DNA from 4 places in the Roseburia sp. AM16-25 genome. Region 3 is predicted to be linked to each of the others. Evidence: predicted binding sites of a transcription regulator. Region 3 holds the regulator's gene; each other region holds the start of a gene.
What was found. The regulator Rex, encoded in region 3, represses fermentation and respiration genes when NADH is low (regulators of the CRP and FNR family bind a similar motif). The targets are predictions, from matches to a motif close to ATTGTTAANTANTTAACAAT.
Positions count from the first base shown of each region.

Region 1: DW183_RS04555 (4Fe-4S dicluster domain-containing protein) is a predicted target of Rex. The motif match lies at 2,995-3,014, and genes of this name have one in related genera.
Region 2: DW183_RS09085 (enoyl-CoA hydratase-related protein) is a predicted target of Rex. The motif match lies at 4,264-4,283, and genes of this name have one in related genera.
Region 4: DW183_RS04050 (NAD(P)-binding protein) is a predicted target of Rex. The motif match lies at 6,210-6,229, and genes of this name have one in related genera.

Region 1 is NZ_QUCW01000002.1:141,811-149,589, forward strand. It holds gene DW183_RS04545 (DUF4832 domain-containing protein) at 1-1,068, opposite strand, end outside; gene DW183_RS04550 (GGDEF domain-containing protein) at 1,216-2,919, shown strand; gene DW183_RS04555 (4Fe-4S dicluster domain-containing protein) at 3,065-4,516, shown strand; gene DW183_RS04560 (hypothetical protein) at 4,549-4,827, opposite strand; gene DW183_RS04565 (phosphatidylinositol-specific phospholipase C) at 4,988-5,989, shown strand; gene DW183_RS04570 (DUF1653 domain-containing protein) at 6,012-6,620, shown strand; gene DW183_RS04575 (CYTH domain-containing protein) at 6,622-7,065, opposite strand; gene DW183_RS04580 (DJ-1 family glyoxalase III) at 7,160-7,717, shown strand.
Region 2 is NZ_QUCW01000003.1:391,066-398,844, forward strand. It holds gene DW183_RS09065 (polysaccharide deacetylase family protein) at 1-91, shown strand, start outside; gene DW183_RS09070 (replication-associated recombination protein A) at 291-1,616, shown strand; gene DW183_RS09075 (aminotransferase class I/II-fold pyridoxal phosphate-dependent enzyme) at 1,699-2,982, shown strand; gene proC (pyrroline-5-carboxylate reductase) at 3,054-3,863, shown strand; gene DW183_RS09085 (enoyl-CoA hydratase-related protein) at 4,353-5,156, shown strand; gene DW183_RS09090 (CPBP family intramembrane glutamic endopeptidase) at 5,254-6,252, opposite strand; gene mutY (A/G-specific adenine glycosylase) at 6,495-7,589, shown strand; gene DW183_RS09100 (glycosyltransferase) at 7,656-7,779, shown strand, end outside.
Region 3 is NZ_QUCW01000002.1:624,670-632,448, reverse strand. It holds gene DW183_RS06980 (glycoside hydrolase family 3 protein) at 1-975, opposite strand, end outside; gene DW183_RS06975 (AraC family transcriptional regulator) at 1,099-2,313, shown strand; gene DW183_RS06970 (NADP-dependent isocitrate dehydrogenase) at 2,367-3,575, shown strand; gene DW183_RS06965 (ABC transporter ATP-binding protein) at 3,585-5,528, shown strand; gene DW183_RS06960 (redox-sensing transcriptional repressor Rex) at 5,639-6,268, shown strand; gene DW183_RS06955 (hypothetical protein) at 6,290-6,967, shown strand; gene DW183_RS06950 (NAD(P)H-hydrate dehydratase) at 6,964-7,779, shown strand, end outside.
Region 4 is NZ_QUCW01000002.1:24,693-32,471, forward strand. It holds gene DW183_RS03990 (hypothetical protein) at 1-40, shown strand, start outside; gene DW183_RS03995 (THUMP domain-containing class I SAM-dependent RNA methyltransferase) at 391-1,545, shown strand; gene DW183_RS04000 (lectin like domain-containing protein) at 1,542-3,224, shown strand; gene DW183_RS04005 (N-acetylmuramoyl-L-alanine amidase) at 3,245-4,306, shown strand; gene DW183_RS04010 (XTP/dITP diphosphatase) at 4,311-4,916, shown strand; gene DW183_RS04015 (metallophosphoesterase family protein) at 4,897-5,373, shown strand; tRNA gene DW183_RS04020 (tRNA-Pro) at 5,537-5,611, shown strand; tRNA gene DW183_RS04025 (tRNA-Gly) at 5,619-5,689, shown strand; tRNA gene DW183_RS04030 (tRNA-Arg) at 5,701-5,774, shown strand; tRNA gene DW183_RS04035 (tRNA-His) at 5,856-5,929, shown strand; tRNA gene DW183_RS04040 (tRNA-Gln) at 5,962-6,033, shown strand; tRNA gene DW183_RS04045 (tRNA-Lys) at 6,050-6,122, shown strand; gene DW183_RS04050 (NAD(P)-binding protein) at 6,345-7,779, shown strand, end outside.

The DNA of each region.
Region 1 (7,779 bases), 480 kb from region 3:
GCTTTCGTTTTTCCAGGTGTTAAAAGATAGGGCGGCATCCCGCAGGACATAGCGGTAACCCAGATGGGTCGTCATATAATCATACAGGGTAAGACCATTGTAGGCATCGGAAGAAGTGTAGGTCTGGCTTTTCCAGGATGTCAGCGTGCTTTCCGTCTGCTCGGCGTTCAGATAGGAAATATGGCGTGCCTGAAGCATCTGGATGGCGGTGGCTGTGTCTGCCAGCGAAGGGTCTGCCGCGACAGAGCCGCCGCATGGGGCAAAGGACGCGATCGCAGATGTGGCTTCTGCCTCTGCATTTGATAGGGCAGACGTCAGGCTATCGCTAAAAAGTCCCAGACGGTAGAAAAGGGTCTTGTCGGAAGTAAAAAGGGTCGGTGGTACACTGGTCTGTCCGATCGCCTGCAAATATTGCCCGGCATCGTGCAAGCCCAGATAGAGCGATTTGTCGGTTAGGGAAGCATAGTAGTCTGTCAGGTCGGCAAGGGTGGCATCCGTCAGACTTGGCGATGAGAGTGTCTCACCCTGCGCACCGACAAATATCCCCTGCAACTGGTAGATGTGTGCGGCATAGTCATTGATGATGTCGGTCACCTGTTCCATATGGCGATAGACGGTGGTCAGGTCGGAAGGCTCGCTGATAGAATTGTCGCCGGTCGTATCATAGCAGAAACGCAGGATCATCTGCTTGTCGGTCGCCGACCAGGTGCTCAAAATGGCGCGGATGTCAGCCAGTCCATGATCGGATATGGCACCGGCGGCATAATTTTTGAGGTTGATGCGGACAAGACAGAGGCGTGTGGAATTATCCAGAACCAACGCATAGTCCACGGTGGATGGGTCAAAAGATGTCTCGTCGGAGATCTCATACTCATAGGTGTGATACCAGCCGGTATAAGGATTTGCCAGAGTTTCGTTACTCTCGGCATAGTCCACCGGAGTAAAAGTGGCAGTGACATTGCGGCGCAATAAAAAAACAGTGCCGATGACACTGAGCGCTATTAAAAATAAGATCAGACCACACAAAAAGCGCAGACCGCGGTGCTTTTTCTTTATTTTTCCTGCCATGAGATGCTCCTTTGCTTTGATACAAGGAGTATATCATATTTATAGAAAGAAATATAAAAAATTGCCTAAAAATTGTCGTATTTGTTGGAGCGCAGGGGAGGGATATGATACAATGCTTTTAAGAGGATAATAGTAGGGGGCAGTATCATGGGGACAAGACTGGAAGAAAAAAAGAAAACTTTCAAACTCATAGTGGCACTCTTGTCAGCTGCGGCGACTTTGATCTGGGTTTTATTTTTTGCATGGATGCTATGCCAGAACTCGACATCATCGGAGATCTTGGAACTGGCAGAGGGCTGGCAGGTCAGTGTAAACGGACAAGCGTTAGCGCAGGAGGACACACTGGCGGCATACAAGTTCTCACATTTACAGGTGGGGGATGAGATTGTCCTGATGGGAAGTTTCCCTAAGGATATGACTCTGCACCAGACCATGACATTTCTGTGTTATCTGTCCACGATCGATGTGGAGATCGACGGCAGACAGATCTATCATTATGGACAGGAGTATGCCGAGAAGAACTGGGTGGTAGGCAGCGGCTATCATTTTATAGACCTGCCGAACAATGTTTCCGGTAAAGACTTTGTCATTACCTTAAACGTGCGTGAGCCGGACGCTTTTACCAATATCACCAATCCGACGGTGACAGCGACCAGTGAGGTCTATCGGGAGTTTGCAAGACAGCATCTGCTCAGTACCTTTGTGGGGATCTTTTTGATCTTATTGGGAGCAGTCATGACCATTGTCAGTGCGGTCGCTGTCTGCTACAGCAAGTTGTATGTGCGTCTTTTGTATATCGGGATCTTTAGTTTTTTGATGGGCATCTGGTCCATGTGCAATATGAAGGTGTTTGAGATCTTCAAGATCGATCTGGCTTCCAACACGACGGTGGAGTACCTGACCCTGTATCTGGCACCGATCAGTTTTATCTTAATGATCGCGGAAATGCGAAAGCATGTGGCGGTCTGGAAACAGCAACTGGCATATGCATCGGCTATGCTGATGGGACTGTTCTTTGTAGTTTCGACTATTTTGCACTTTTTGAATATCGAGCATTATCCGAGACTCTTGGGATACTTCCACCTCTTTGGCGGCATTTCCCTATTCCTGGTGGCGCTGACCGGATATGATAAAGAAAAAAAACGTGACCGTTCGGAAAGAGCCTTACATATCGGTGTAGTGATCCTGTGCGTGAGTGTGGCAATCGATCTGGTTCGTTTTAATCTGCAAAAATATGTCATGCAGGACAATGAACTTCTGACCATCAGTATCATTCCGGTGGGAACCCTGCTCTTTATCGTTATGCTGGTCGTAAGTTATATCTTCTACATCTATGGCATTCTGGTACATGAGGCAGAGCAGGAGTGGCTGGCTGACCGTGCATATCACGATGAACTCTGTGGTACTTACAACCGTACCAAGTGCAATGAGCGCTTTGACGAACTAGATGCAGGAGATGCGGAGTATGCCCTGATCAACATGGATCTCAACGGTTTAAAGACCATCAATGATTCTCTGGGACATGTCCAGGGAGATCTACTCTTGCAGGAATTTGCAGCCATCTTACAGGATGCCTTTTCCGGTATGGGTGAGGTATTCCGCATGGGCGGCGACGAGTTCTTAGTCTTAGTCCGCAAGGAACAGTTTCCACTGATCGACCAGTGCTTAAATAAAATGGTGCGTCTGGAGAAGCGGAGATCCAGCGAACTGACCTTTAATATTGAGGCAGCATATGGCGTGGCAAAAAGCAGCGAGTGTCCAAAGGAATCCGTGCAAAAAGTATATATGCTGGCAGACCGGCGTATGTATGATATGAAGACCAAGCAAAAGATCAATCAGAGACTGCGTTAGTTGTTGGTCTTTTTCGAGTACATGAGGTGGATTTATAGACAGTTTCCCTGAGCCGTGTTATATTACCAATATAAGATTGTTATTTTTTTGACAAAAGTAACAGACCAACCACACAAGTATTGAAAAAAGGGAGGAACCATACCAAATGTATGCTGACGAAAATGTAATTAAGATCAAACATGATGTACTTTATGAAGTAGCCAAATTAGCATTTGCAGATGAATTGGAAGAGAAGAGGGACGGCATTGCGCAGTCTTTGATTCCGGGACCAACACCGCAGTTCCGTTGCTGTATCTATAAAGAAAGAGAAATTATCCGCCAGAGAGTCCGCCTGGCAGAGGGAAAGGCACCGGGCATGCATGACGACGGCAATATCGTTCAGGTCATCAGTTCTGCATGTGAAGATTGCCCGATCTCCAGTTATGTTGTAACCGACAACTGCCAGAACTGTATCGGAAAGGCATGTATCAACGCATGTAACTTTGGCGCGATCGAGATGGGACGCCATCGTTCCCATATTGACGCTTCCAAGTGTAAGGAATGTGGTAAATGTGCCCAGGCTTGTCCTTACCATGCGATCGCAGCCTTAAAGCGTCCGTGTAAGTTCTCCTGTCCGGTCGATGCCATCAGTTATGACGAGAACGGCATTTCCGTGATCAACGAAGAAAAGTGTATCCGCTGTGGACTGTGTATTCACAGATGTCCGTTTGGTGCCATTGGTTCCAAGACCTTTATCGTGGATGTCATCAAGGCGATCAAGTCAGAACATCCGGTATATGCATTGGTTGCACCGGCGACCGAGGGACAGTTCGGTGAGCATATCACCATGAACAGTTGGAAGAAAGCCATGAAGGCAGTCGGCTTTACCGATCTTGTGGAAGTAGGACTTGGCGGTGATATGACAGCAGCCTACGAAGCAGAGGAATGGGCAGAAGCATACAAGAATGGCAAGAAGATGACCACTTCCTGCTGCCCTGCATTTGTCAACATGGTAAAGAAGCATTACCCGGAACTGATCGAAAATGTATCAACGACCATTTCACCTATGTGTGCCGTATCCCGTATGTTAAAGGCAAAAGAACCGGATGCGGTTACCGTATTTATCGGACCTTGTATCTCCAAGAAATCCGAGGTCAAGGATCATGCCATTGAGGGCAATGCAGACTATGCACTGACCTACAGTGAGATCCGTGCCATCATGCATGCGAGAAACGTAGAACTGGAGGAGGACGACAACTCTTATCAGGAGTCATCCATCTACGGCAAGCGTTTTGCAAATTCCGGTGGTGTTACCGAGGCAGTTTTGCAGAGTTTGAAAGAAAGCGATGATGAGATCGCAGCGACCGTCAACAAGTGTAATGGTGCCGCAGAGTGTAAGAAGGCATTGCTTTTGATGAAGGTCGGCAGATTGCCGGAAGACTTTATCGAGGGTATGATCTGTGAGGGCGGTTGTGTCGGCGGACCGAGTGCTTTCCGTCCACAGGCTTCTTTCAAAAAGAACCGTGAGACGATTCTTTCCGAAGCGGATGAGCGTGGTATCCATGAAAATCTGGATCATTACGATATGGATGCATTTTCCATGCATGCAAAGAGATAAAAGAAAACGAATACATAAAGACAACCGGAGCATCAAAACTCCGGTTGTTTTTCGTTTAGCCAGTCGACAAGAGCACAGAGACCTTCTTCGGAAAAGTCTGCTGTCTGGCGTGTCATTTTTTCTTCGTCCGTCTTAGCAAAGGCGAAAGGTCCCGGCCAGATGGTGGCTTGCAGTTTGACTTCTTTTTCATCCTCCGTATCCGGGATGGGGAACTCTATTTTTTCCACGCGGTAGCGCATATTGCCGTCGCTCCCGGTAAAGGGGGACTTTTTATAAAAATTGAGTGCTAATAAAGAATGACGATCAATCATGAAAAAATCCTTTCTTTGTATTATTTTCTTTTCTGTTTTCTATTATAATATATAGTAAGAAAAAGAAGTAAAAAATTTGCTTTTTTTCCGGTGGATTATGCTATACTATATTCTTATCATAATGGCACTGGGGGAAGTGCTTATAACAGGAGGTTTTTATATGAGGGGATTTTTCAGAAAATGGGGAGCAGTGGCTCTGGCACTGGTCTTGTCGCTATCGGTATTTGCCGGTATGGATGGATCAAGCGTGCAGGCGGCAGAAGATCATGCAGAGGATTGGATGGCAGACATTGATGGGGAAACGATGCTGAGTTCGATCTCCATTCCGGGCACGCATGACAGCGCGACACAGTATGTAGGCATGCGCTATATCTTTCAATGTCAGGACACCAGCATCGCACAGCAGTTGGTCGATGGCTACCGCTATTTTGACATGCGTCTGGTCTTAGACGGCAAGGAAGATGAGCAGACACTGATCTTGAAGCACAATTTTGCAAAGTGCAAAGAGGGCGGCGGACTTTTTGCAAAAGCACTCAAACTGTCCAATGTCTTATCGGATGTCTATGCCTTTTTGCAGGAACATCCGTCCGAGACGGTCATTCTTTGTATGAAGGCGGAAAACAGCAAGGATGATGTGGCACAGGTACAAAAACTTTTGTATGAACAGATCGATCAGAACCCACAAATGTGGTATCTTGCCAACGAGATTCCGACTCTGGAGCAGGTGCGGGGCAAGATCGTTTTGGCAACACGTTTTGAGGATGCCATGGGACTTGGTCAGCAAAAGAGCGGACTGCATTTTTACTGGGAAGACCAGGGAGCCCGGGAGATCGTGGATGTGCCATATGCACTCTCTGCCATTAGTGACAGTGCCTCTTTGTGGGTGCAGGACCGCTATAATTATGACACGTCCGACAAACTGGATGCCATTGTGGATGATCTGGAAAATTGTCAGGCGGCGGATGATACCTTTTCCATTAACTTTACCTCGACCAGTGGCAGCGGTAAGGTAGGGCATCCAAAGAAATATGCCACGACCATCAACGATTATCTCTTATCCTATGACTGGCAGGCAGGGACATCTTATGGTATTGTAGTGGTAGATTTTGCGACAAAGGATTTGGCAAAATGCATTTATGAGACCAATACCTTTGTAAAATAAGATAGGATAGAGGGTGAAGTTTATGCCGCAGGGCAGACCCATGCCGGGAGAGATCTACCGGCATTTTAAAAATAAGACATATCAGATTCTTGCCGTGGCAAGACATTCGGAGACCAGAGAATTATATGTCGTTTATCAGGCTTTGTATGGAGATTACCAGACTTATGTTCGACCATACGATATGTTCATTAGTCCGGTAGACCATGAAAAGTACCCGGAGGTAGAGCAGGAATATCGTTTTGCCTATATAGCATCCCCGGCAGAGACCATCTGCCAGCCGGAAGATATGGCATCCGCGGGCGACAGTACAAAAGCCATGACACAGGATCAGAAAGTGCTTGCGAAAAAAGCGGCAGGACAGCCGGAAAGACCTGTGGCAAAAGAGCCGGAAGTTGACGCAGAATTACAGGGTGTCAACCCGCATTTTCTGGATTTTTTAGATGCAGATACCTATGGCAGAAAATATGATATCGTGACCGAGATGGAGGAGGAACTGGACGATCATCTGATCAATCAGATGGCGGCATCCATAGATGAGATCATTGAGGATGGGCGGCTGGAAGACCGCATCCTGCAACTGGAAGCCTGCCTTAGAACAAAGGCGCGGTATGAATTGAACCGCGCCAGATAAACTATTGGTAGAGAGCCATATTTACATTATGATAACGGCGATCCATGGTGACATCCTGACCGAACCAGTCCGGTGGCAGGAAGACATTGGCTTCCTCGATGGAGGCAAATTCCACCTCCGCCATGATGAGCGGTTCCATATCGCCATGAAAGACATCAAGTTCGATGGTGTGAGGCGCAAGCGGGATAAAATACCGGGTCTTGCTGATAATCTTACCATCGGCTTTGGTGCGCAGATGTTCATAGGCTTCCTTGGTAAGCGGGAATTCACTTTCCTCCCTTGCCATCATCCCTTTGGACTTGTAGGTAAGGATATAATCATCATCCTTCCTGCGGATGCGAAGTACAGGATTTTCATTTAAATAAGCCTGTTCGATCTGACTGCAGGGATAAGAGGTCAGATCCTTTGGCAGATCTTTGATCAAAAATTTACGTTCGATTTCCATGCGATTCTCCTTTGGCGCTTTTTCTTATATTATAGCGCAGGCGGGAGCCCATGGAAAGAAGGAAGAAAACAAAAGAAAGAAATGAGGAAAAGATATGAGTAAAGTAGCAATTTGTATGGCAGACGGCTGTGAAGAGATCGAAGGACTTACCGTGGTAGACGTATTGCGCCGTGGGGGAATGGATATTGATACCGTATCCATTTCCGGTGATCCTTATGTGACAGGATCACACAATATTGCCTTTTGTGCAGATAAGCTGATCTCAGAGTTGAACTGGGCAGATTATGATGGGATCGTTTTGCCAGGCGGGATCCCGGGCACACCGAATCTGGCAGCAAGTCCGGCGGTGACAGATGCCCTTAAATTATTTGATGCAGAAGGAAAACTGATCGCAGCGATCTGCGCTGCACCGAGCGTCTTGGGACAGATCGGACTTTTGGAGGGCAGGGATGCAACTTCATATCCGGGCTTTGCAGAAAAGATGCCGGGCTGCAATTACAAGACAGATGCTGTTGTGCGGGATGGCAATATCATCACCAGCCGCGGCATGGGAACAGCGATCGAATTTGCACTAGCCATCGTAGAATATTTTTCAGACCATGAGACGGCAGTTGCTCTTGGCGAAAAGTTTATCTACAGTTATGGTGCATAAGAGATACTAATAATTTCCAACTATATTTTCCCGTATTATGTTCATACTAGCATTAGATAAAT
Region 2 (7,779 bases), on a different contig from region 3:
GTCCACTGTGGAGGCAGTCCGGGAACTCATTCCGGCTTTGCAGGAAATGGGCTATACCTTTGTGACAGTCGACCGCCTTGTGGAACCGTGATAGGTTTATGACATACAAGTGATAGAAAATATATATGACAAAAGACTTGTACTTTTTCCCATTATTTAGTATCTTATTAGGTGTGATGCATAATCAGATACGAAATCCTGCATTTTAAAACGAAAATGCAAGAAGAAATAGGAAATATGCAAGTAAATATGCAAGATTTTATATTTTAAAATGCAATTTCGGAGGAAACATGGATTTATTTGATTACATGCGACAGGAAAATGGAAAAAAGGAATCTCCTTTGGCATCCCGTATGCGGCCGACGAGTCTGGATGAAGTCGTCGGACAGCAGCATATCATAGGAAAGGACAAACTCTTGTATCGTGCCATCATGGCGGACAAGATATCATCCATTATTTTCTATGGACCGCCGGGAACCGGAAAGACGACCCTTGCCAAGGTCATTGCCAATACGACCAGCGCGGAATTTACATCCATTAATGCGACGGCGGCAGGCAAGAAAGACATGGAGCAGGTCGTGGAAAATGCCAAGAACATTCGGGGCATGTATGGCAAAAAGACCATTCTTTTCATTGATGAGATCCACCGTTTTAACAAGGGACAGCAGGATTACCTCTTGCCTTTTGTGGAAGATGGGACGGTCATTCTGATCGGAGCAACGACGGAAAACCCATATTTTGAGGTCAACGGCGCGCTTTTATCCAGATCCATCATCTTTGAACTAAAGCCATTATCCCAGGAGGACATCAAGACTTTGATCCGGCGCGCACTGACCGACAGTGCAAAAGGACTTGGCTCTTATGGAGCGGTCATTGATGATGATGCGCTTGATTTTCTGAGCGATATGGCAAATGGAGATGCCAGAAGTGCACTGACAGCCATTGAACTTGGCGTTCTTACGACAGAGCCTTCTGCGGATGGGAAGATCCACATTACTTTATCCGTGGCGAGTGAATGTATCCAAAGGCGTGTTGTGAAGTATGATAAGAGTGGGGACAACCACTACGACACAATCTCGGCTTTTATCAAGAGTATGCGGGGATCTGACCCGGACGCAGCTATCTATTATCTGGCGCGGATGCTCTATGCCGGAGAGGATGTCAAATTCATCGCACGACGCATCATGATCTGTGCAGCAGAGGATGTGGGAAATGCAGACCCGCAGGCTTTGCAGGTTGCCGTGGCAGCAGCACAGGCAGTGGAACGCATCGGCATGCCGGAGAGCCAGATCATCCTGGCTGAGGCTACCAACTATGTGGCATGTGCACCCAAGAGTAATGCCTCTTATCTGTCCATTGATGCAGCCATGCATATGGTGGCAAGCGGACAGACACCACCGATCCCGGTACATTTGCAGGATTCACATTACAAATCCGCCGGTAAGTTGGGACATGGCATTGGTTATCAATACGCACATGATTTTAAAAACCATTATGTCGCACAGCAATATCTGCCGGATGCTTTAGCAGGCACACGTTTTTATGAGCCGACAGATATGGGCTACGAAAAACAGATCCGGGATCATCTGGAAAAGATCCGCAGAGAAGCGGAGTAAGAGGAAATGACCTTTGCGGGCGATGACAGCAGTCGGCAAAGTTTATTTAATAAAGGAACAAGCAACAGGAGGAACAAATAGCATGCAAACATATGCAGACATGACAAAGGAACAGTTGCAGGAAGAACTGACAAAGGTACGTCAGATCTACAAAGAGTATCAGGACAAGGGTCTGAAACTCGATATGTCCCGTGGTAAACCATCCAGCGGGCAGTTGGATCTGGGCATGGGGCTGCTCAATGCAGTGGATGCAGAGTCTTTGATGCAGGCAGAAAACGGTCTGGATACACGTAATTACGGCGGACTGGACGGCATCCCTGAGGCAAAGCGTCTTATGGCAGGTATTATGGAAGTCAGACCGGAACAGGTCATTGTTTGTGGCAATTCCAGTTTAAATACCATGTATGACATGGTGGCTCGTGGAATGCTTTTGGGTTATTTGGGCCAGACCCCTTGGTGTAAATTAGATAAAGTAAAATTCTTATGTCCGGTGCCTGGCTATGATCGTCATTTTGCAGTGACCGAGCATTTCGGCGTGGAAATGATCAATGTGCCAATGACAGAAGAAGGACCGGATATGGATATGGTGGAAAAATTGGTAGCAGAGGATGATGCCATCAAGGGTATCTGGTGTGTACCGAAGTACTCCAATCCACAGGGCGTGATCTACTCTGATGAGACGGTGAGACGTATGGCAGCATTAAAGCCGGCAGCAAAAGATTTCCGTATCTTTTGGGATAACGCTTATGCCGTACATCATCTGTATGGCGCAGAAAAGGGAAAGATCTTAAATATTTTGGATGAATGTGAGAAGGCAGGCAACCCGGATATGGTATTTGAGTTCTGCTCTACCTCCAAGATCTCCTTTGCCGGAGGTGGCATTGCAGCCATTGCAGCATCTGAGGCAAACCTTGCGGATATCAAGAAGTCACTGACTATTCAGACGATCGGTTTTGACAAGGTCAACCAGTTGCGTCATGTCCGTTTCTTTAAAGATGCCGATGGCATTGCAAAACATATGGAAAAACATGCAGAATTTTTAAGACCTAGATTTGAACTGGTACTGGAAACTTTGGAAAGCCAACTTTCCGGTCTGGGAGCAGGATCATGGATCAAGCCGATGGGCGGTTATTTCATCACATATGAGACAAATGAGGGCTGCGCCAAGCGTGTCGTTGCGCTGGCAAAAGAGGCTGGTGTTGTGCTGACACCAGCAGGTGCACCATTCCCATATGGCAAGGATCCAAAAGATTCTGTCATCCGTATTGCACCATCTTATCCAACCATGGAAGACTTAAAGGCAGCTGCAGAGATCTTCTGCGTATGCGTAAAGGTGGCAACGATTGAGAAACTACTGGAGAACTAAAACGGCATTGTTATCAGATGTGAGTGCTTGTAGAATAGAGTAGTTAAGATGGGATTCTAGGAGGAAAGATCATGGCAAAGACAGTTGGAGTGATCGGTAGTGGAAATATGGGCAGAGCCATCATGGGCGGCATGATCGCGGCAGGGCTTTATGCGCCGTCGCAGATTCTGGCATCTGCAAAGACAAAGGAAACGGTTGAAAAAATAGAAAAAGAACTTGGCATTGTTGCAACGACGGACAATACTGAGGTGGCAAGAAAGGCAGATATTTTATTCCTTGCCGTAAAGCCGGGGGTATTTGCCACGGTGATCCCACAGATTCGGGATGTCTGTAAAGAAGGTCAGGTGGTCGTATCGATCGCAGCCGGACAGACACTGGCGTCCATTACAGATCTGTTTGGACGGCAGATCAAGCTGGTGCGTTCTATGCCAAACACACCGGCACTGGTGGGCGAGGCAATGAGTGCCGTGACACCGAATGAAAAGATCAGCCCGGAAGAATTGCAGGAAGTCATGGCAATCTTTGAAAGTTTTGGCAAGGCAGAGATCGTGCCGGAGACTATGATGGATGCCGTTGTTGGCGTGAGCGGATCTTCCCCTGCCTATGTCTATCTGTTTATCGAGGCAATGGCGGATGCTGCAGTTGCCGACGGCATGCCAAGAAAGCAGGCTTATAAATTTGCAGCCCAGTCTGTCCTTGGGGCAGCCAAGATGGTATTGGAGACAGGAGAGCATCCGGGACTCCTTAAGGATGCTGTCTGCTCCCCGGGCGGCACGACCATTGCAGCCGTAGCCGAGTTGGAAAAATCGGGACTGCGTTCCTCTGTGATCGAGGCACAGCGGGCATGCGTGCAGAAGTCAAGGGATATGAGTAAGGAATAAGATAAGATTTACTGGAAAGCAGTTTTCGATGGCTAAAGTATGCTGGCGTTGCTCTCGCAACGATCAATGCTACGGAACCAAGAATGTCACTCAATCAAAATGCAAAATTGATGGGGATTAAGAGTCAATCTTTGTGACTTTGTAAGAGTAAAAGAGCATCAAAACGAGCGCGTTCGTCAGCAGAACGCGCTTCTTTTATGCATTGCATGAGTGATGCGTATTTGGCAGATGAACTAGTCATGGAGTATCAGCAACACAATTCATAGCCCTCTTGCCAATTCCTTTGGTCTTGCTCAATGGCGGCATGCACGCTTTCTTTGAAAAACTTGGTATCACGAAACCATCTTTATCGGTGCTGACATGGGCATATCAGAAATATCCCAAATAACCTCTAAATAAGATTGACAAAAAATTATCAAAGTAGTATAGTGAGGATAAGTGATAATTGACAGATAATTTGATCTGTCGTCAATCGAGGAGGAAAGAAACATGGGAGAATTCAAAAATTTAAAATTAGACGTAGAAGATGAAATCGCTGTCCTGACCATCAGCCGTCCGGCAGCCCTCAATGCCTTAAATAGTGAGACATTGGACGAATTAAATGTAGCACTGACAGAGATCGAGGCTAGAGATGATGTCAAGGTTCTGATCCTGACCGGTGGTCCTGATAAGAAGGGCAATGAGTTCAAGTCCTTTGTAGCAGGGGCTGATATCGCAGAGATGGTCAACTTTAGCGCAGCAGAAGCAAGAGCCTTTGGTATGAGAGCATCTGTTCCATTCTTCAAGTTGATGAATATGCGTCAGGTTACGATCGCTGCTGTCAATGGTTTTGCTCTTGGCGGTGGATGCGAGATTTCCATGGCATGTGATATCCGTATCGCATCTGAAAACGCTAGTTTCGGTCAGCCGGAGACAGGCCTTGGTATCATTCCTGGATTTGGCGGAACCCAGCGGCTGGCTCGTCTGGTTGGTATGGGACGTGCAAAGGAAATGATCTTTACCTGTGACTCTGTTGATGCACAGGAAGCATACCGCATCGGTCTGGTAAATAAGGTTGTTGCCAAGGAAGAACTCATGGATACCGCAAAAGCAATGGCTAAGAAGATCTGCAGCAAGGGAAGTTATGCAGTATCTGTTGCCAAGGCTGCGATCAACAACGGCTATGACATGGACATCAAGAATGCTGTAGAGATGGAGGCAAACCTCTTTGGTGTGGCATGTTCTACACATGATAAGACAGAAGGCATGACTGCATTTTTGGAAAGACGCGCAGCAGATCTGACAGACTTCTAAAAAGCAAATTGACAAACGATACATAAAATGACATGAAAAAAGACCATGGTGCTTTGTAAAGTACCATGGTCTTTTTGACATATCTCTGACATATCTTTTACATCAGTAATTGCAAGATGATCTGGACCAGCCACCATACGATAAAAAGGATCATGCCGCCATTGAGAAAATAGGTCCGGAAGCGTGCGCCGGGAGCAACGCTGTCCGGCGAAGTCAGCAGGTGGATCTTTTTGATATTTTTAAAGAATAATACGATGCCTACGATCACCAGAATGATCAGCACAAGTGCATAGAGGCAGAGCAGTAACATACCGCTCAGATGCGACATAAAGATATCGGTCAGGTAAGAGACATCAGCCATCTTTTCGGGATCTGTGGCGGCAAGCGCCAACTGATCCATACCAGACAGTTTTAGAAGTCCCATGCTGACGGCGGAACCGAGGAAGTTGACCAGCATATGCATATAGATGGTGTATTTGACATTGCCAGTCTTGACATAGACAAAGGCAAAAACGCCGCCGATCACAAAGGCATAGGCAAACTGGTTGAGATTGCCGTGGAAAAGTCCGAAGAAGAGGGCGGAGATCAAAACGGAAATGCCCTCGCCGTATTTGATGGTGCGGTCAATAAGCATCTTGCGGAAAAGCAACTCCTCTAAGACAGGCGCAAGCAGCACCATAACAAGGATATTGACCCAGGCTGCATTTGCAAGGGCTGTCTCCACGATCTCATTCGTGACGGTGGAATCCTTGAGATTGCCGACTATATTGGTGATGATATTTCCGGCGATGTTTGCCAGGTACATGCCGGCATAGCAGATGAGAAAGGTGACGATCCACTGTTTGCCGGTCATGGTACAAGGCTGGATGCTGCCTTCTTTTGGAACGCGCTTGATGACAAGCATCATGAGCGGCACGGCGATGATATAGGTTGTCAGCATAGAAATCAGAAAACTCAGGGTCTGATCTGCGGCGAGCGTGGGCGCCAGATGTGTAAGGGCGAGCGGTGTCAAGGTGCGGACACCGGCAAAAAGAAGTGCACCGATAAAGTAGGCTATGCCGATGCGGGAAAAATGTCTGCGGGTCTCTGTATTCATATGTTTGTCCTCCGTGTGCTATCTAAAAACTATAAGTATAGTATTACACATTTTGTTTGACGTGTCTATTATTCCGCCAACTCTTAAAATTTCTTAAGATTGTTTGAAAAATTATGGAAGTCCGACCAAGGTAGGCGGGGATATGCTATACTAGGTACAAGAAATCAGATCAAGAGACAGAATGTGCAATTTATGACAGAAAGTATAACAGGCAGACCAGTCCTGTTATAATAGGATAGAAGATGATAGAAAATACAGATTTATCGGTTTTGGTAGAGCCGACCCTGACCTGGTATGAGGCAAATAAGCGCGACCTTCCGTGGCGAAAAGATAAAGATCCCTATCATATCTGGGTTTCGGAGATCATGTTACAGCAAACCCGTGTGGAAGCCGTGATCCCCTATTACGAGCGCTTTATGACAGCCCTGCCGACCATCGAGGCACTGGCAAAGTGTCAGGAGGACCCACTTTTGAAACTGTGGGAAGGCTTGGGCTATTACAATCGCGTCCGCAATATGCAAAAGGCGGCGCAGACCATTTGTGCAGAATATGGCGGTCAGATGCCGCAGACCTATGATGGAATCGTGGCGCTTTCCGGCATCGGACCCTATACAGCGGGGGCAATCGCTTCCATCGCCTTTGATGAGCGGGTGCCGGCGGTGGATGGCAACGTACTCCGTATCTTATCGCGCGTCAGTCAGGATGACAGCGACATTTTAAAAGATGCAACAAAAAAGCGCATGACGGCGCAGCTTTCCCAGATTATGCCCAAGGAGGCAGGAGCCTTTAATCAGGCATTGATGGAGATCGGAGCCTTGGTTTGCATACCCAATGGACAGCCAAAATGTGATCTTTGTCCCTGGCAGCCTTTTTGTCTGGCATATAAAAACGATACTTACGACCGTCTGCCGGTCAAGACCAAGGCAAAACCCAGACGGATCGAGGAGAAAACCGTCCTTCTGATACAGGATGGACAAAAGATCGTTCTGCGGAAACGCCCTTCCAAGGGACTTTTGGCAGGACTGTACGAACTGCCTAATATCGAGGGATATTTGACGGAGGAAGAAGCGCTTGCCTTTGTGCGCGGACAAAATCTGGCTCCCTTGCAGATCAAGAAACTGCCGGAGGCAAAACATATTTTTTCTCATATTGAATGGCTTATGCAGGGCTTCTTGATACAGGTGGCAGATGTCGACAGTTTCCAGCAGGATGAGGATCTTTCCAAGGGGCCACAGGACTACTTGCTGGTTGATATCGATAAGACCCGAAAGGAGTATGCGATCCCGTCAGCCTTTGATAAATATGCGGAATTTATTGCTTTGCACCGGATGGACTAAAAGAAATACTTTATTTTACAAAAGTTTTGTGTATATAATAAGAGACGGTTGTTAGGAGGAAGAAACATGAAGATAGTTTCCTTTGCCATTCCGTGTTATAATTCGGAAGGCTATATGTCAAAATGTATAGAATCATTGCTCCCGGGTGGAGAAGATGTTGAGATTATTATTGTAGATGACGGATCCAGTG
Region 3 (7,779 bases):
ATAGCCGGAATTGATGATAGCAATTATGTGGGCATATTTTTTCTTGGCTTCGCAAATCTGTTTTTCTTCCGCATCGGTCAGATAAAACTCCCCCTGAAAAGTTCCGTTGTCAAAGTTCTCTCCGGATGCGCGTGAGATTACAAAAAGACAGGTGTCGGCATTTTCAGTGAGGATAAAGTTACTGTCTGCCAATGCCTGTCCAAGGCGTACATGGTAGCGCGGATTGATCTTTCCGGCACCGACAGCACCGTCACGGAAATTTTCCTCACCGATCACGGCGAGTTTAGTATCTTTGACAAGGGGAAGCAGTCCATTATCATTCTTTAAGAGAACCATGCCTTCCTCAGCAGCCTTTTGCGCGATGGCTTCGTGGGTAGCGTAGGCAGGATCCGGCAGATTTTTAGCAACCGTGGAAATGATATAATCCTGTGGATCCATAACATTACCGTCGGTATCAGTAAATCCTTCAAAGTGGAAGGTATAGTCTGTGCCGTATTGGGTGCAGATGTCGCGAACATAGACGCCCATTAACTGCATACCGCCCGCAATAGACATGGTGGAAAGAATGTATTTGACAGGAATTCCATCGTAAGTGACCTGACCTTTGATATGTTCATCTATCGGTTTGGAAAAGGAAAGTATGAAACAACCGGAAAAGGCATGATTGAGCATATACATCTTGCCATCGACATCATCAATGTCATATTGTGCCACGGTTGAACCTCCCTTTAGGATGGGCTTCTTCTTACTTGGATCCAAAGGCGTCAGATCCACGTCCGCTCCATTTGCCAGCGCGAGTATGGCATCGGCAAGTTGTGCAGATTCCGGTTGTGCGACTTTTAACTGTGCCAGTGTAAGGGGTGTCAGGTAGCCCTTGGCAGGACCGCTAACCATCTGTGGTGCGGCTTTTTCCAGAAGTGCCATGACCTGGGGCAACTCTAAGAGTTCTCCTATGCTTGTGTTTTCTGTGTACATAAAAACCTCCTTGAATAAATAAATTCTACCTAAAGCATATTGCAGAAAAAGAAAAAATGGAATAGGATAAAATGACAGAAAAATATGCAGAAAGTGACATGTATATCAACAGAGGTAGAAAACATGAATGCATTTGACGAGGGGAAAAAAGAACCTGAAAGCAGGGACGACTATATGAGACAGAAAGAGGAAATGCAAAAGGAGTATGGGAGGATCTTTCGCAGTCTATGTTCCGGGGATTGCGAGATTTTGGAGAACGATGACTATATTGCCTGCATGATACGGACAGCCCAATGTCTGAAAGAGGAGAATGCCAGGGAATATCGCTGGCAGGCATTTGAAACAGTCAGCGAATTGCCACAAAGTTATAGGACACCCTTGGCACAATTGTTTCTGGAAGTACAAAGTGAACCTGATCAGGATGCGCAAAAGCGTCTGCAGGAGATCTTCCGTGTACAGCAGGAAGAAATTTTTTTACAAAATGATAGCAGTATTTCATCTGCCTTTTTGCAGCCGGGCATGCTTCCACACTGGCATAAGAATAATTATTTCGATATTATTTATGTTATGGAGGGAGAAAGTCAGTGCTTTTTCCGTCAGGAGAAACTAGAACTCGTTGAGGGGGATGTGCTGATCGTGCCGCCGGATATTGAGCATGGAGAAGGCGTGCGAGATCTCGATGGCAGGACGATGACATCAGCGATCCGCAAGCGGACCTTTTTAGAGATTTTCTTTCGGGTATTTTCCGGCAATCCTTTACTATATTCTTTTTTTCAACGGATTTTCCGTGGAGAGGAAGAGATAAGTTATATTCTTTTTCATACAGCAGAAAAGGATAAGCCGGATATGACGGTTGCACGTTTGTTTGATCATCTTTGGGAGGAACAGAAATGCAAGGAAAAATACCACAGTGAGATGTGTGAGACTATCATGAATGCGATTTTTGTGCACTTGCTTCGCTATTATGAACAGAATCTGGTTTTTCCACAGGACTGTAAAGCCAACTGGAAAAAGGAATATGCTAAGATTTTTTGGTATATTAGTGAGAATTATCGCAGTGTGACTCTGGAAGAACTGGAGGATAGGTTTCATTATAGCAGACGCCAGTTGATCCGCATTGTGCAGAATGCAACAGGGAAAAATTTTAAAGATGTGATTCGCGATATGAAGATGGAACGAGCAAAGATGCTTTTGCGGGATACCACACTGCCCGTGGAAAGAATCGCAATGGAGTGTGGATACGAGAATGCATCCAGTTTTACCAGAATTTTCAAGCAAACAGTGGGGGTAAGCCCCCACGCTTACCGACATGGAATATTCGTGACTTTACCACAGTAAAAAGTTTTGCTATACTAAAGTACAATAGTGAAAATGCTAAGGAGGCAAATGACATGAGCAAGATTATGATGAAGACACCACTGGTTGAGATGGATGGTGATGAGATGACAAGGATCCTTTGGAAGATGATCAAGGATGAATTGTTACTGCCGTTTATAGATTTAAAGACAGAATACTATGATCTCGGTCTTGAATATCGTAATGAGACAAATGATCAGGTGACAATCGATTCAGCAGAGGCAACAAAGAAATACGGCGTTGCTGTAAAATGTGCCACAATCACGCCAAACGCAGCGCGTATGCGTGAATATGATCTGAAAGAGATGTGGAAGAGTCCAAACGGAACCATCCGTGCCATCTTGGACGGAACGGTATTCCGCGCACCGATCATCGTAAAAGGAATTGAGCCTTGCGTAAAGAATTGGAAGAAACCGATCACGATCGCGCGTCATGCATATGGAGATGTCTACAAAAATACAGAGATGATTGTTCCGGGACCGGGAAAAGTAGAACTTGTTTATACGGCTGAAGACGGCAGTGAGACGAGAGAAGTGGTACATAACTTTACCGGCACCGGTGTTGTTCAGGGACAGCATAACCTGAATGATTCTATCGAAAGTTTTGCAAAGGCTTGCTTTAACTATGCCTTAGATACAAAGCAGGATCTTTGGTTTGCGACCAAGGATACCATCTCTAAGAAATACGATCATACCTTTAAGGATATTTTTCAGGAGATTTATGAGGAGTCTTATAAGGATAAGTTTGCCGAGGCAGGCATTACTTATTTCTATACCCTGATCGATGATGCCGTAGCTCGTGTGATGAAGTCTGAGGGCGGTTATATCTGGGCTTGTAAGAACTACGATGGCGATGTCATGAGTGACATGGTATCGTCTGCTTTTGGATCTCTTGCCATGATGACCTCTGTTCTGGTATCTCCACAGGGCGTCTATGAGTATGAGGCGGCTCATGGAACCGTACAGAGACATTATTACAAGCACTTAAAGGGAGAGGAGACATCCACGAACTCTGTTGCTACGATCTTTGCATGGACAGGCGCACTGAGAAAACGCGGTGAGTTGGATGGCACACCGGAACTTTGCGATTTTGCAGACAAATTGGAACAGGCATGCATCAAGACGATTGAGGATGGAAAGATGACAAAAGATCTTGCTCTGATCACAAGTATTCCAAATCCAGTCGTTTTGAATAGTGAGGAATTTATCAAAGCCATCAGAACAAGGCTTGAGGGCATGTTATAGGAGGAAGCCATGATTTTATCCTGCCAGAATCTTTCGAAATCTTTCGGAAGTGATGACATCATAAAGAATGTCTCTTTTCAGATCAATGAAGGAGACAAGGTAGCCATTGTCGGAAATAATGGTGCAGGAAAATCAACACTGCTAAAGATGATAACGGGTGAGTTGGATACCGATGCAGGAACGGTTGTTTTTGCCAAGGATACCACCATCGGTTATCTGGCGCAGTATCAGAATATGGAAGGAAATGAGACGGTCTATCAGACCGTCTATTCTTCGCGTACAGATATTTTGGAAATGCAGAAAAACCTGCAAAAAATGGAAGAACAGATGACAAAACTGACAGATGATGCCTTAGATGCACTGCTTGTCCGCTATCATGAGATGCATGATGTTTTTGATCATATGAACGGTTATGCGTATGAATCGGAAGTACAGGGCGTGCTTCGTGGACTTGGTTTTTCCGAAGAGGATTTTTCAAAGACGATGGATATGCTTTCCGGTGGACAAAAAACCCGTGTATCTCTCGGAAGACTCCTTGTTTTGAAACCGGACATCCTGCTTTTAGATGAGCCGATCAACCATTTGGATCTGAATTCTATTGAGTGGTTAGAGAACTTCCTTATGAATTATAAGGGAACCGTTGTTATTGTAGCACATGATCGTTATTTTCTGGATCGTATCGTTACAAAGGTTATTGATATCAGCATGCATACTGCACATGTTTACAAAGGGAATTATTCTGCCTTTGCCATGCAAAAAGAAGAGATCCGTAAGACCATGATGCGTGAATATGAAAAACAGCAGGCATCCATTGCCCATCAGCAGGAAGTCATTGATAAGTTAAAACAGTTTAACCGTGAAAAATCCATCAAACGTGCAGAGAGCCGTCAGAAAGCCCTCGATAAAATGGATGTTATGGAAAAACCGATCGATGCGCAGGAACATATGAAATTGTCCTTGCAACCAGATGTGACAAGCGGCAATGATGTACTGGAACTGATCGGACTTTCAAAATCCTATGATGGCATGCCGCTCTTTTCTAACGTAGATTTCCTTTTGCAAAGAGGTGAGCACGTTGCCATCCTTGGTGATAACGGTACAGGAAAGACAACATTGCTTAAGATCATCAATGAGATTGTGACCGCAGATTCCGGCTCTTTCCGGCTCGGCGCAAATGTTACGATTGGTTATTACGATCAGGAACAACAGGTTTTGGATGATGACAAAACACTCTTTGAAGAAATGAGCGATGCCTATCCAAACTTAAACAATACAAAGATTCGCAATGTGCTTGCGGCATTCATGTTTTTAGGGGATGACTGCTACAAGAGGATCGGCGATCTGAGCGGTGGAGAGCGTGGACGTATCTCCCTTGCCAAACTCATGTTGTCCGGTGCCAACTTTTTGATCTTAGATGAGCCGACTAACCATTTGGATATGGAGTCCAAGGAGATCCTGGAAAATGCCATCAATGCCTATGAGGGAACGGTGCTTTATGTGTCACATGACCGTTATTTTGTCAACCAGACTGCAGACAAGATTTTAGAACTTGAAAACCATCAGTTCAGCGTATATCTGGGTAATTATGATTATTTCATCCAAAAGAAAACAGAGCGTATGGCACAGGAAAAAGCAGTACAAGACGCAAAGCGTGGTGATACAGAATCGATTTCCGGACAATCTGAAGGAAAGACGGATTGGAAGCAGCAAAAGAAGATCCAGAGCGAAAAGCGCAAGGTAGAAAATCGTCTGGCAGAGGTGGAAGACCGCATTGCCGCCTGCGAAGAAGACCTGCGTCAGATCGAGGAAGAATTTGCCAAGGACGATGTGGCGACAAATTCGGCAAAGCTTAATGAATTATCACAAAAACAGGAAAAGTTACAGGAAGAATTGGATGCCCTCTATGAAAGTTGGGAAGAATTGTCGGAGACACTGACAAATGATTTCGCATAGGATAGGCGGATTCTGTTAAAAATTTGACATATATATTTAAAATATTTATAATTTTTATATAAATATGATATATATGTCATCATTGACAGTGGAAGTAGGGGGAATTTAACGTGGAAAAGGAAATATCCCAGGCAGTCATTCGTCGTATGCCAAGATATTACAGATATTTAGGAGAATTGCTTGATGCAGGAGTGGAGCGCATTTCGTCCAACGAACTCAGCAGTTGTATGCATGTGACGGCATCCCAGATCCGGCAGGATCTCAACAATTTTGGTGGTTTCGGTCAGCAGGGCTATGGCTATAATGTTCAGTACTTATATGATGAAATCGGCAAGATCTTAGGATTGAATGAGACACACAATGTGATCGTGATCGGTATCGGTAACTTGGGGCAGGCAATCGCCAATTATGTTAAGTTTGAAAAATTAGGTTTCAAGATCGTCGGTCTGTTTGATGTCAATCCGGCATTGAAGGGGAAAGAGGTAAGAGATATCCCAATCCGTATGTTGGAGGAATTACCAGAATTTGTAAAGACAACACGTGTGGATATTGCGGCACTGACCCTGCCAAAGCAGAATGCAGAAGCGACCGCGGCACAGTTATCTTCCCTGGGCGTACATGCCATCTGGAATTTTGCCCATGTCGATCTGGATGATGTGGAGGATATGGTCGTAGAGAATGTGCATCTGTCCGATAGTCTGATGCAGCTTTCTTACAATATTGCCAACCACAAAAAATAGTTTTCAAAAGAAGGTGAGCGTATGGAACGACAGGCGTTTACAGAAGCACTGGCGAAAACAAAAATACCCATTCTGGTCTTGGACCAGAAATGGCACCGGCTTTTTGCCTTAGATGGCAAGCCCAAAGAGGTGCAGGAACTGGAAAGCCAGTTGAAGGAGATCTTGGAGCGGCAGGGACGCCTGACGCAGGAGTTAAAGGATTTAAAGAAGGTCAAGTCATCCCTTATGCAGAATATCGTAGAGCATATGGACGCAGAGGAGGACAAGGAGACGCACAGCCGGCAGATGGACGAGAACAAACGGCTGATCGAGGAAGTCAAGGAAAAGATCGCAGCCAACGAGGATGCCCTTTTGGAGATCCCAAAGGAGATACAGACCTGCAATGACGCGCTGATGATGGAGACCATGACCTTTTGTTATGATCGTCTGCGCACCAATTGCAAAGAAGCCGAGGAGATTGCGGAATGGATCAAAAAGGTCCGGGTAGAATTAAAAAAGAACATCATCCGCAAACAGAATCGGGAGATCAACAATAAAGAAATCTATGCATATATGCATGATATATTTGGAAAAGATATCATCAATCTTTTTGATGTGCAAAATGATGATGTGGATCTGATCACAGGAGAGGATCGCCCGTCCGGTGATACGACCCAGGACAAACAGTTATCAAAAGATGTACAAAAAGGAGACGTATGAAATATATTTTAAACAGTCGCGAAATGAAACAATGCGATAGCCGCACGATCGAGCATTATGGTCTGCCTTCCATGGTGCTGATGGAGAGAGCCGCGTTATCGGTTGTTTCATTTTTGCATGAAAGAGATTTGTGGCAAAAGAAGATCGTCATACTATGTGGAAGTGGCAACAATGGTGGGGATGGACTCGCCATTGCAAGGCTTTTATACTTAGAGGGGGGTCAGGTGTCGGTATGCCTGGTGGGCGATTTTTCCAAGGCTTCGCCGGAAAACATGGCGCAGCAAAAGATCTGTCGGCAGTATGGCATGGACTTGTCTAGTTCTACGGATACACTTGCAGACGCCCAGGTGATTGTGGATGCCCTGTTTGGTATCGGACTTTCCAGAGAATTGGGCGGTGACTATCCTGCACTTTTGCAAGAGGTCAATGCCATGGATGCCTACCGGCTGGCGGTGGATATACCATCCGGTGTATCTGCGGATGACGGACAGATCATGGGGCAGGCATTTTTGGCGGATGCGACCATAACCTTTGCTTTTGCCAAGGTCGGACAGATGCTTTATCCGGGGAAAAAATACTGTGGTGAATTGATCGTATCTGCAATCGGAATCGAATCATGCAGTCTGGCAGATCAGGTTCTTCCTTGTAAGAGTCTGGAAAAAGAAGATCTAAAACAACTACCGCAGGCAAGCTCGGATGATCACAAGGGAAGCCGGGGAAAGGTGCTTGTGATCGCAGGCAGTGAGGATATGGCAGGCGCGGCTTATCTTGCATCGAAAAGTGCTCTGACGAGTGGTGCCGGCATGGTCAAG
Region 4 (7,779 bases), 600 kb from region 3:
TTATGGTATGCTGGGATCACAGATTGATGTTTATGCATAGATGAGCAAATAGAATAGAGACATGGATAGGACGATCCGCTATGCGTGGATCGTCTTTTTTGCGGAAACTGATGATTACAAAACGGTTTCCTTGACGCTGTCGACAAAAGATGATAAAAAATAAAAAAGACCGATAAATCGGTCTTTTTTGAGGGGAGTATAAATAATTAATAAGGGGTGTAAAAGGAAACTTCCTCTTACATGGCTAATTATATAACGTCCTTTTTCGGATTGCAATAAAAAAATAATAAAATTTTTATAAACTTTTCTATAGGGATATTCATTGACACATTTTTTTACAAAAGATAATATGTAATTATCTATGATTATGGCTAGAGAAAGGTTTGTTTTATGGAGACAATACAACTGGTGGCACCTTGTCATTTTGGCATGGAGGCAGTTTTAAAAAGAGAGATCTACGATCTCGGATATGATATTACAAAGGTGGAGGATGGCAGAGTGACCTTTGAAGGGGATCTGGAGACCATTTGCAGGAGTAATATCTTTCTGCGCACCGCAGAGCGCGTCATGGTACAGATCGGCAGATTTCGTGCCACGACCTTTGATGAATTATATGAAAACATGAAGGCTTTGCCATGGGAAGACTGGATTCCACAGGATGGAAAGTTCTGGGTCAAAAAGGCTTCTTCTGTAAAAAGCAAACTTTTCAGTGCATCGGATATCCAGTCCATTTGCAAAAAGGCAATGGTAGACCGTTTGAAGATGACCTATCATACGGATTGGTTCAAAGAGGACGGCGCTTCTTTTCCGGTGCGAATCTTCTTATTAAAAGATGAAGTAACGGTGGCACTGGATACGACCGGCGATCCTTTGCACAAGAGGGGCTACCGGACATGGACAAGCAAGGCACCGATCTCTGAGACACTGGCCGCGGCTCTTATCATGCTGACCCCGTGGCGGGCAGACCGCATCCTGGTAGATCCTTTTTGCGGCAGTGGCACTTTTTTGATCGAGGCAGCCATGATGGCGGCAAATATAGCACCGGGCATGAACCGGTCCTTTACGGCAGAAGCATGGACACATTTGATACCAAAGCAGATGTGGTATGATGTGGTAGAAGAAGCCGAGGAGATGGTAGATACGGATATTTCCTGTGATTTGCAGGGCTACGATATTGACCCGGATATGATCCGTATTGCGAGAGCCAATGCCAAGCAGGCAGGCGTAGATCATCTGATCCATTTTCAGCAACGTGATGTGGCAGACTTAAAGCACAGCAAAAAATACGGCTTTATCATTACCAATCCGCCGTATGGAGAACGCCTGGAGGACAAGAAAGATCTTCCGGCACTCTATACGACGATTGGACAGGTCTATCGTGATTTGGATGCATGGTCAATGTATCTGATTACATCCTATGAGGAGGCAGAGCGTTATATCGGACGCAAGGCGGACAAGAACCGCAAGTTATACAATGGAATGATCCGGACCTATTTCTATCAGTTTATGGGTCCGAAACCGCCGAAGAAGAAGGATAGGGTATGAGATATTCCAAGAGATATATAGTACTTACGGTCATACTTCTAGTGACCTTTCTGGCAAAACTCAATACTTGGAATGATGAATATGCGGATGTGACAGCCTTTCGTGGCGCCAAGTTGCAGGACGAGGTCTTTTATCCGCTCAAGGCGCGCAGCATCAATGAGGAGGGCAATCTGCACTTGACGGTGGGCGAGGACACTTACGGTGCGGCTGACGGTATCATCATGGGTGACCATATGCAGGTCATGGCATCGCTTTCCTTTGTGGAGGACTTTTTTGGATGCAGTGCCTCTTTTTATGAGGACAAAAAGATCCTCTTAGATTATGGTGACCGCTCTTATACCTTTTATATCAACAGTCTGGATGCCAAGCGGGATGACAAGGCGATCACTTTGGATGTCATGCCGGAGCTGCATGAGAAGCAGGCATATCTTTCTTTGCAGGATCTGTGCCGTGAGTTTGGCTGTACCTATAGTTATGATGAGACCAATTATCAGGCGACGATCTCGGGTGATCTGCAAAAAGGAAGCCTTCCGGCATCCTATGATCTGCGGGAGAAAGATCGTGTGTCCGCTGTGCGCAACCAGGGCGACACTTCGACCTGCTGGGCGCAGGCAGCACTTTCTGCCTTGGAATCCTCTCTTTTGCCGGAAGAAAAGTTTTCCTTTGATGCAGACTCTATGACCTCGGACAATGCATATCAGGTAGATACGTCTCTGGGCGGCAACTATACCATGGCGGTATCTTATCTGGTATCCTGGATGGGACCGGAGCAGACAGGGGAAAAGACCGTGGATAAACATGTGCAGGAAGTCCATTTTTACGATAGTGATGACATCGACGATATCAAATGGGCGGTCTATCAGCATGGCGGTGTATCGACATCCATTTATGCCAGCCTATCCACGACAAATTTAAGTAAGTCTTCCTATTATAATAGAAAAAAGAATGCCTACTGCTATACCGGGGCGGAAAAGCCAAATCATGATGTTGTGATCATTGGCTGGGACGACCATTACAGTGCGTCCAATTTCCCGGGAAAAGTGGCGGGGGACGGAGCCTTTATCTGTCAGAACAGTTGGGGCGCGACCTTTGGCGAAAATGGTGTGTTTTATGTTTCCTATTATGATACCAATATCGGCGATCAGGCGGTCTCATATGCTGGTATAGAGGATGCGGACAATTACGATACCATTTATCAGTCAGATCTGTGTGGCTGGGTCGGACAGGTCGGTTACAATAAGGACAAGATCCATGCTGCCAACATTTATGAGGCAAAAGAAGATGAACAGATCGAAAGTGCAGGCTTTTATGCACTGGGCAAGAATACGTCATATCAGTTATATATGGTTACAGATTATCGCAACACGGCATCCCTTGCCAGCCGCGTGGAAGTGGCGCGGGGCGAATTGGAAGATGCGGGGTATTACACCATTCCTTTTGACAGACCTTATAGCGTAAAAGAGGGAGATAAATTTGCCATTGTTGTGGTATTATCCACACCCGGTATGGATCATCCTATGGCGATCGAATATCCGGCAGATGCTCTGAGCCAGCATGCAGATATTTCGGATGGCGAGGGCTACATCAGTAACAACGGGCTGGATTGGGAAAGTGTCGAGGAGACCGCCGGCGGCAATCTTTGTCTCAAAGCCTATGGAAAGAAAGTGGAAGAAGACTAGACGATGGGAAAGATGATAGGATGAAGTTAGAAAAAAAAGTCGTGGGTCTGGTCGCGACCATATTGCTTGTATTAAGCGTAGCAGTCTGTGGTATTTTCCTGGGCATCCCGGATCTGCATGTGTGGGCGCAGCAGAAGCAGTTGCAATATGCCACACAGGTGGAAAAAGGCGAGTCGGTCTTATCCCTGATGCAGGCGGAGACCGCCGTTTTAAAAGAGGGGCAGCAGGACATCGAGATGCAGGGACAGTTGCGTCTGGAGATCCCGGAGGAAGTAAAGACCGCAGATGTTAGTATCGAGCAGAATTATGTGGATCAAGAGGTGCGGATCTATATACCGGAGATCAGCCAGTCCTATTTTTATGATTATCCCATGATCGGCAGCAGCGACCATATTGACGACATCAAATATGATGTGGAAAATAAAAAGGGGCTGATCGATATCCTTTTGGATAATGTCTATATTACGGATGTGACCTGGCAGGACCATTATCTTTATATGGATTTTGTGGCACCCAGAGATCGCTATGATAAGATCGTGGTCATTGATGCCGGGCATGGTGGCAGTGATCCGGGAGCAGAAGTTCTGGGAACCGATGAAAAAGACATTGATCTGGCGATCGCAAAAAAGATCCTGCCGTATTTTAAAGATCAGGACAAGATAGGTATTTTCTATACGCGAACCGATGACAGCAGCCTGTCACTGGAAAAAAGAGTAGGGCTTGCTAATACTTTGCAGGCAGATCTTTTCCTGAGCATCCACAACAATACGACGGCGAGCGGCAGGATGTCCGGGATCAATGGTACCGAGGTCATGTATCATGCAGCAGATGAAAGCGGGGCGTCCAAAGCCTTTGCCCAGACCTGTCTGGATCAACTTTTACAGACACTTGGTTCCGGGAGCAAGGGCGTTGTCGTGGGGGATGATATTTATATCATTCGGACGGCGCAGATGCCGGTAGCCTTGGTGGAGATCGGATTTATGACAAATCAGGAAGAACTGGATAAATTAAAGAGTGATGAATATCAGGAGGCAGCCGCAAAAGCACTTGCACAGGCTGTGCTCCAGACATTGGAGGAGTAAGACCATGAAAAAAATTATTTTTGCTACAGGCAATCAAAACAAAATGCGGGAGATCCGTGAAATCTACGAAGATCTGGGCTATGAGATCCTTTCTATGAAAGAGGCAGGGATTTCTGTGGATATCGTGGAAGATGGAAAGACCTTTGAGGAAAATGCCCTGATCAAAGCCAGAGCCATCGCAGACCAGGTGGATGCCATCGTTCTTGCAGACGATTCCGGGCTGGAGATCGATTATCTGAACAAGGAACCGGGCATTTATTCTGCCAGATACATGGGCGAGGATACCTCATACGACATCAAGAATGCCAATCTGATCGAGCGACTGGACGGTGTGCCGAAGGAGAAACGTACGGCACGGTTTGTCTGTGCTGTGGCAGCGGTATTCCCGGATGGCAGCGAAAAGGTGGTAAGAGGCACGATTGAGGGATATATCGGTTGGGAGCCGGAGGGGGAGAATGGATTTGGCTATGATCCGATCTTTTATGTAGATGCCTATGGATGCAGTACGGCGGCTATGTCCCGCGAAGAAAAGAACGCGATCTCCCATCGTGGAAATGCATTGCGTAAGATGAAGGAAGAATTGATTAAATATGAGAATACTGGTTGTTAGTGATACACACAGAAAACATGATAATCTGGATATCGCCATCGAAAGGGTCATGCCGGACCGCATTTATCATCTGGGCGATGGCGAAGGATGCGAGGACTATATCGAGGCGGTAGCGGAATGTCCGCTGGAGATCGTGCGCGGCAACTGCGACTTTGGAAGTGATCTGCCGGCAGAAGTGGTGATGCAGGTAGGACGTCATGTAGTCATGCTGACACACGGACATTATTATAATGTAAATTATGGAACGCAGATGCTTGTGGAGGCTGCCAAGGAAAAAGGTGCGGACATTGTATTCTACGGGCATACGCATGTGCCGGAAGTGACGTATGAGGAGGATATGACCATCATCAATCCGGGAAGTATCTCTTATCCGAGACAGGACGGCAGAAGACCCTCCTATGTGGTCGTGGATGTAGACCCACAGGGAGACCTGCATTTTAATCTGATCTATATGTGATCTTTGCAAAAAATAAGATGACGAAAGATGGGAAATCCGCCTGTGGCAAGGACTGGCAGGGCTTGGAAAAAGAAAATAAAAAAAGTGAAAAAAGTTGTTGACATTTATCTGACTCTGCCATATAATATTACTTGCGTCACGGAGAGACGACGCGGTAATACATCGGGGTGTGGCTCAGTTTGGCTAGAGCACCTGGTTTGGGACCAGGGGGTCGCAGGTTCGAATCCTGTCACCCCGACTTGTATGCGGGTGTAGTTCAATGGTAGAACATCAGCCTTCCAAGCTGAATACGTGGGTTCGATTCCCATCACCCGCTCTTTTATTTATGTGTTCGTAGCTCAGTTGGATAGAGCAACGGCCTTCTAAGCCGTGGGTCGGGGGTTCGAATCCCTTCGAGCACATTTGATGTTACTATTTCTTGTCATTATGCAGGAGGTAGTAATATTTTTTAAGTAAGACCTTGTCTTACTCATCTCAATATGGTGGGTATAGCGCAGTTGGTTAGCGCGCCAGATTGTGGCTCTGGAGGCCAAGGGTTCGAATCCCTTTATCCACCTTTGTTGCGATAGAGCAACATTATGAAGTTGTTGGGCTATCGCCAAGCGGTAAGGCACTGGATTTTGATTCCAGCATTCGCAGGTTCGAATCCTGCTAGCCCAGCTATCTTTTATAACATGGGATACTAGCTCAGTTGGTAGAGCACCTGACTTTTAATCAGGTTGTCGGGGGTTCGAATCCCCCGTGTCTCATTTCTTGAAAACATTGAAAAACCGTTGCAAAACCTTGTAAAATCAAGGCTTGCAGCGGTTTTTTGTCATATTCTTTTTCTCAAAAACAACGTGAAAAAATTATCAATTCTTGCTATCGTTTTTCCCCACCTGTATAATAAAAATTACATAAGTATGCAAGGTCTTTTTAGAATAAAGGGGTAGTTCTGAAAAGGCGAAGAAAAAGTAAAGGGGGATTTTACATTGAGTAGATTAACGGTTATGACAGATGATCGTGCATCGTCTACGACCTTGACACTTGCCAAGGAATTTAAGCAGCGAATCATCGCCAGCCCACCGGGAGTTTGTCTGGTGGAGATGCAACTTGCCATGTTAAAAGTATGCCATGCGCAGAGTTGCGGAAAGTGTGTGCCATGCCGGGACGGCTTGGGAAAATTGGAGGATCTGTTGGAGGATGTCCTGAACAATCGGGCGACAGAGAATACACTGGCTCTGATCGAAAAGACAGCAAAGAATATCGAGTTGTCAGCAGACTGTGCAATCGGATTTGAGGCGGCACGTATGGTGCTTGTGGGCTTGGACGGCTTGCAGGAGGACTACATTTCGCATGTAAAGCATCACAGATGCAGCGGTAGTTTTGAACAGCCGATCCCATGTATCGACCAGTGCCCGGCACATGTAGACATTCCGGGCTATATCGCTCTTACCGGAGCGGGCAGATATGAGGATGCTGTGCGTCTGATCCGAAAAGATAATCCGTTTCCGGTGGCGTGTGCATTGATCTGTGAGCATCCTTGCGAGCAGAGATGCCGTAGAAACATGCTGGATTCTTCTGTCAATATTCGCGGACTCAAACGGTCTGCCGTAGATTTTGCAGATCTGGATTCCATTCCGGTACCGCCAAAGGCAGAGCCTACAGGGAAGCGCATCGCCATCATCGGTGGCGGACCAAGTGGACTTACGACAGCTTATTTCCTGCAACTGATGGGACATCAGACTGTGGTATTTGAGGAGAAACCGGCACTTGGAGGAATGCTTCGCTATGGTATTCCAAATTATCGTTTCCCGAGAAAACGTCTGGCGCAGGATATTGATTACATATTAAAGACCGGTGTGGAAGTGCGCCTAAATACACAGATCGGACGTGATATTTCAATGGAAGATCTGGAAAAGGAATACGATGCCGTTTATATTTCCATCGGTGCACAGACTGACAAGAATTTTGACATTGAAGGAGCAGACAGCCTGAACGTTATCTCAGCAGTCAATCTGCTGCGCGACGTGGGACTGGAAAAGCGCTTAGACTTTAGCGGACTAAAGGTAGCCGTTATCGGTGGTGGAAATGTTGCCATGGACTGTGCGAGAACAGCTGTTCGTGCCAATGCGGAAAAGGTAAGCATCATTTACAGACGTCAGGAAAAAGACATGACAGCATCACCGGTAGAGGTGCGTGGAGCCATTGAGGAAGGGGTGGAATTATTTACCCTGCAGGCACCGCTTCGCGTGGAAGCAGATGAAGAAGGCAAGGCAGTGGCACTCTGGACGCAGCCGCAGATCAGTGGGCTTTATGACCGCAATGGAAGACCAAAGTCCAATAAGGCGGACAAGGATCCAATCCGCATGCCGGCAGATATCATTCTGGTTGCCATCGGACAGGATATCGAGAGTGAGCAGTTTG